2 regions of the Rahnella sp. RFA10(1/100) genome follow, and region 1 is predicted to be linked to the other one. Evidence: predicted binding sites of a transcription regulator. Region 1 holds the regulator's gene; the other holds the start of a gene.
What was found. The regulator CRP, encoded in region 1, controls carbon source genes, mostly activating them, when cyclic AMP is high. The targets are predictions, from matches to a motif close to ATGTGANNNNNNTCACAT.
Positions count from the first base shown of each region.

Region 2: idnD (L-idonate 5-dehydrogenase) is a predicted target of CRP. The motif match lies at 1,825-1,842, and genes of this name have one in related genera.

Region 1 covers NZ_SEWR01000005.1:15,340-18,493, forward strand. The annotation lists gene ETV65_RS15745 (phosphoribulokinase) at 1-279, shown strand, start outside; gene ETV65_RS15750 (OsmC family protein) at 283-690, opposite strand; gene crp (cAMP-activated global transcriptional regulator CRP) at 1,053-1,685, shown strand; gene ETV65_RS15760 (YccS/YhfK family putative transporter) at 1,747-3,154, shown strand, end outside.
Region 2 covers NZ_SEWR01000005.1:243,489-246,642, reverse strand. The annotation lists gene ETV65_RS16755 (DJ-1/PfpI family protein) at 48-644, opposite strand; gene idnD (L-idonate 5-dehydrogenase) at 732-1,763, opposite strand; gene ETV65_RS16745 (benzoate/H(+) symporter BenE family transporter) at 1,886-3,088, opposite strand.

The sequences.
Region 1 (3,154 bases):
TTTTCCCGCACCCACATCAACTTCCAGCGTGTGCCGACTATCGACACCTCAAACCCGTTCGCAGCAAAAGCCATTCCGTCACTGGATGAAAGCTTTGTGGTGATCCATTTCCAGGGACTGGACGACATCGATTTCCCCTATCTGCTGGCAATGTTGCAGGGGTCATTTATCTCGCACATCAAAACGCTGGTGGTACCAGGTGGGAAAATGGGGCTGGCGATGGAGCTGATCATGGCGCCACTGGTGCAGCGCCTGATGGAAGGTAAGAAAATCGAGTAAACTTTATTCCGCTGCAATCACTTCAAAGCTGTGGGTGATGGTGGCCGCTTTACCCAACATCAGAGACACTGAACAGTATTTTTCGGCAGAAAGGCTGACCGCACGTTCAACAATCTTATCGGTCAGATCCTTACCGGTGACGATAAAATGCAGATTGATATGCGTGAACAGACGCGGCGCTTCTTCGCGGCGTTGTGAAGTCAGCTTCACTTCACAATCACGCACGTCATTACGGCCTTTCTGTAAAATAGATACCACGTCAATTGCACTGCAGCCGCCTGCGGACATCAGTAACATTTCCATCGGGCTTGGGGCTTTATCGCCCGCGTTACCATCCATTGAAATCTGATGACCCGACGCTGACTCACCTAAAAAGGTCAGCCCTTCAACCCATTTGACACGTGCGTGCATGAACTATTCTCCCGGTGAATAAACTTTTAGAAATCTGCTCTCAGAGTACCCTTTAGACCAAAATCTGGCAACGTAACCCGATCGCCATCATGCTGAAGCGAGACAACAGAAGACAGCATCTCAAACCTGTGCTACAAACAAAGCCGAAACATACTTTCCAGTAAATTGCGGTGACGGTTTTTGCGGTTTAAGAACAGAACCCACGGTGTTAACAGCAATAAACAGGCTGTTGCACTCCGACATCCGCTTGCAGCATTTCTGGGGAGTTATATGCTGAAAGGGCGCTTTGGATTTGAAGTGCCATACAGGGAACTCTGAGCCCTGTGATTTTGGGCAGCGATAACAACAGAGGATAATAGCTAATGGTTCTCGGCAAGCCACAAACAGACCCGACTCTTGAATGGTTCCTGTCTCACTGTCATATACATAAGTATCCTTCTAAAAGTACGCTGATTCACCAGGGTGAAAAAGCCGAAACGCTTTACTACATCGTGAAAGGGTCAGTTGCTGTCCTGATTAAAGATGAAGAAGGCAAGGAAATGATACTGTCCTACCTTAACCAAGGTGACTTCATCGGTGAGCTGGGACTCTTCGAAGAAGGTCAGGAACGTAGTGCCTGGGTACGTGCTAAAACTGCCTGTGAAGTGGCTGAAATTTCGTATAAAAAGTTCCGCCAGCTGATTCAGGTTAACCCGGATATTCTGATGCGTCTCTCCGCGCAGATGGCCAACCGTCTGCAAGTGACGTCAGAGAAAGTCGGCAACCTTGCCTTCCTCGACGTAACCGGTCGTATCGCTCAAACGTTGCTCAACCTGGCTAAACAGCCTGATGCAATGACCCATCCGGACGGGATGCAAATCAAGATTACCCGTCAGGAAATTGGCCAAATCGTCGGTTGTTCACGTGAAACAGTCGGACGAATCCTCAAAATGCTGGAAGATCAGAGCCTGATCTCCGCACACGGGAAAACGATTGTCGTTTACGGCACACGTTAATCCCTCGAAAATTGGCGCGGCAGAATACTGTCGCGCCTTTTTTATGGGCTAAGCTTTACCCATGACGTTATGGCGAAAACTGTTTTACCATCCTGAAGTGAATTACGCGCTGCGCCAGACGCTGGTGTTGTGCCTGCCTGTTGGCATTTGCTGGCTGTTTGGCAACTTGCAAATGGGTCTGCTGTTTTCCCTCTGCCCGGCCTGCTGTAACATCGCCGGTCTGGATACCCCGCACAAACGCTTTTTCAAACGTCTGATCGTCGGCGGTTCACTGTTTGCCGTGAGCAGCATTCTGCTGCAACTGATGCTGGAAAACTGGTACGTTCCGCTGCCGCTGATCATGCTATCGCTGGCGTTATTGCTCGGCGTTACCGGTGAAATCAGCCCGTTACATGCGCGCCTGTTACCCGGCGCGCTGGTAGCCACTATTTTCACGCTGAGTATGGTCGGTGTGCGCCCGATGTGGCAGGCACCGGTGCTGTTCGCAGCAGGCACAGCCTGGTACGGGGTGTTTAACTGGGTGTGGTTTCGTATTTCGCAAGAACAGCCTATGCGCGAAACGCTCAGCCAGCTTTATCTGCAACTCGCGGATTATTTCGAGGCCAAGTACAGTCTGCTGACGCAACATACCGATCCCGAGACGGCGTTGCCGCCATTACTTACCCGTCAGCAGCAGGTTATCGATCTGATTGCCCTGCTTTATCAGCAATTACACATGCTGCCACAACACGGACATCATCATCACCATAAGCGACTGTTTCAGCTTTTTCAGGTTGCTCTCGATTTGCAGGAGCACATTACCGTCAGCCTGCATCAGCCGGAGGAAGTACAGAAACTGGTTGAGGAAAGCCATGCAGAAGCGGTAATCCGCCGCAATGCGCAGGTGATTTCCACCCGTCTTCGGGTGATTGCCGGCGATATTCTTTATCACCGTTTATCTGAGCGCTTTACCATGGCCAATGAGCTGGCTGCGCTGGAGAAAATCGCCGCGCGTAACCCGGACAATCCGGTTGGCCAGTTTTGTTATTACCATTTCAGCCGCATTGCGCGCCTGCTGCGGACCCAGCGCCCGTTATACCGGCGCGATCTGATGAGCACCCAGCCACGTCTGCCCTTCTGGACTGCGCTAAAAAGCTATCTTTCTTTCAAATCCGTGGCCCTGCGTAATGCCGCGCGTCTGGGCATTATTTTAGCGATTGGCAGCAGCCTGGGGCTGTTCTTCAATTTGCCCAAACCGTACTGGATTTTGCTGACTATCATGCTGGTCAGCCAGAACGGCTATAACGCCACGCGGGTCAGGATCCAGCACCGTGCGCTCGGTACGCTGGCCGGTTTGCTGATTGCTTCAGGATTGTTAAAACTGGCGCTACCGGAAAGCACCACGCTGCTGTGCATGCTGCTGATCACCTTGTTGTCCTATACGGTTTTACGCAAAAATTACGGGCTGGCGATGGTCGGCATGACGGTGA
Region 2 (3,154 bases), 230 kb from region 1:
GACCGGGGCGGACGACCTGCGCCATCTGCCCCGGTTCAACTTTTTGATCAACGCTTCTGGCCGGCGCGCCAGTGGTGATAATCGATGTGATCAGCCTGGAAATTGGTGGTTTCAGCATCGCCGGTCAGGCGGTACGCCAGCTGAAAGGCGAAGTCAAACGCCAGCCCTAATCCTTTTCCGCTGAGCAAGTTACCGTCTTCCACAAAGGACTGATTGACGTAAACGCCGTCTTTCACGTCCTGGTATAAATCGCCGGAACAGACGTAACGACGGCCTTTCAGCAGACCGTTCCCGCCCAGCACACGCGCGGCAGCGGAGCACAGCGGGCAGATCAGTTTACCGGCGTCGTCGTGACGTCGGACAAATTCCACCACCGCTTTACTGGCCGCCAGCGCCACTGAGCCTTCCGGTCCGCCGGGCATTACCACAGCATCAAATAAGCGGTCGCCCTGCGCGGACAGCAGTTCGTTGGCCTGCATCTGAATGCCGTGATACGTGCGCAGCGTCAGGCTTTCCTGGCAGGCCAGCGTGGTGACCTGAATCTCCAGCCGCTCAAGAATATCGAGCACAATCACCGCTTCGCCTTCTTCAAATCCGTTAGCCAGCAGCAGCGCGACCTGCTTTTTCGCCTTGTCCTTTACCATAATGCAAATGTCCTCTGAGGATAAAAATCAGAGGACATCATAAAATGAAACGGTGTTTTGATATTGTGACTGGTATTGCAGACCGGGCTAGAAGACCAGCTGCACTTTTGACGCTTTGGATTTATCCAGGGCGTATTCCAGCGCTTCCACCAGACTTTCCTGCGGGAATTCTGCTGACAGCAATGGCATCGGATCGACGGTTCTATTCGCCAGCCATTCGACGGCAGTATTAAATTCTTCTGTGAAACGGAAACTGCCGACCCAGTTAATTTCTTTGGCAATCAGCGACATCAGCGGGAATTCATTCACTACCGGCCCCATGCCAACCTGCACCAGGGTGCCGCGTGCGCGGGTCACTTCCAGACAACGGCGGATGGAAGACGGATGGCCGGAGGCATCGAAGGAGACATCGAAAAAGCCTTTCTCTGCCTGATATTCGCTGAAATCACCTTGTGCAGCGTCCAGTGCTTTATTTGCGCCAACTGCCAGTGCCAGCGTACGGCAACGTTCGCTCGGGTCGGTCACCACGATTTGCGCCGCGCCTTTGGCTTTTGCTGCCAGCACGATTAAGCAGCCAATCGGACCTACGCCGGAAACAAACACGGTTTTACCATGAATATCGCCCGCCTGGTTTACGGCATGAATGGCGACGGCCAGCGGTTCTGCGAACACCATCAGGCGGTCACTGACCTGATTGTCGTAAGGAATGCACTGGTCGCTGTCGACGATTTTATACTGCGTGAACGCGCCGTTGATGTGCGGGAAATACATCGCGCTGCCGAAAAATTTCATGGTGGTGCATTGGTTTTCGTCACCGGACAGACAGTACTTGCAGGCTTTGCACGGCTTACTCGGGTTCAGCGCCACTTTCTGACCGGGCTGCAAACGCGGGTTATCCGATTTCTCCACCACACCGACCACTTCATGGCCAAGCACCATCGCCTCGCGCACTCTGAAATCACCGACAGCGCCGTGTTCGTAATAATGCAGATCCGAACCGCAGATGCCGCCGCGGGTGATTTTCACCAGCGTGCCCTGGCCGGTATAGCTGAGGGTCTGGTGGATCACCGAGACGTCTTTTTTCCCGGTCACGACGCAGGATTGTGTGGCAATAGTCATGGGATTCTCGCTCTTTAAAGGGCCTGATTGCGCCCAGTAAAGAGGGTTTACCGGTCAGAAAATGTGATCGTCGTCACCTTGTGCCGTGTTACGAAAACCTGTTACCCATAACTTGAACGGACTCAACTTTTCCCGGCGGATTTATCACGATTTCGCGCCGGCATGCTGAGGATCAGATGGGTTATCACACCGCCCGCCAGACCCCAGAATGCCGAACCGACACCCAGCAGCGTGACACCGGAAGCCGTGATCAGAAACGTAATGATTGCCGCGTCGCGCTGACGCTCGTTTTCCAGCGCGCGGTACAGGCTGCCTGCAATGGTGCCGAGCAACGCCAGCCCGGCGATGGTGTGGATCAGCGCCTGTGGCAGGGCGGTAAAGACCATGCCGATGGAGCCGCCAAACACGCCCGCAATCAGATAGAAAACGCCAGCCGAGACGGCCGCCATATAGCGTTTTTTAGGATCGGGATGAATGTCCTCGCCCATACAAATCGCGGCGGTAATGGCGGCGATACAGATGGTAAAACCGCCGAACGGCGCTAAAACTAACGCAGTCAGCGCCGTCCAGGAAATCAGGGGCGAAACAGGCAGATGATAGCCGTGCGCTTTCAGTGTGGCGATGCCCGGCGCATTCTGTGAGGCCATGGTCACCACAAAAAACGGAATGCCGATGCCGATAATTGAGGAAAGCGTGAAATGCGGCATCACAAACGCCGGTGCGGCGAAGGTCAGCGTCTGGCCGTGCAGCGCAATATCACCCTGTAATCCGGCGACGATCAGCCCGGCGGCCAGTGCGAGCACCACCGCATAGCGCGGCAGGGCGCGCTTTGCCAGCAGATACACCAGACACATGGTGCCTGCAAGGGCGAAATTGCTTTGCAGTGAGGTAAAGGCGTCCAGCCCGAAGCGCAGCAGAATGCCGCCGAGCATCGCCGCTGACAGCGCCTGCGGGATGTAATGCATCAGTCGGGCGAATAAGCCGGTCACGCCGCACAGCAGGATCAGCCCGGTGGCAAAGACAAATACGCCAATGGCTTCGTTAAGTGAGGTGCCGGGCAGGCTGGTGACCAGCAGCGCCGCGCCGGGTGTCGACCAGGCCGTCACCACCGGTGTGCGGTAATACAGTGATAGCCCGATGCTGGTGACCCCCATGCCCAGACCCAGCATACTCAGCCAGCCGCCAATTTGTCCCGCGCTGGCCCCTGCCGCTTCCGCTGCCTGAAAGATAATCGCTGCGGAGCTGGTATAACCGACTAAAACCGCAACAAATCCGGCGATTACCGCCGAAAATGTCAAATCCTGCGGACTGAAACGCGAGGCCATAGGTGAAATTCCTTCTGGTTACCGCTTGCTGGCGGTATGCTGTTGTGCGTTATAGCGTACATCGGA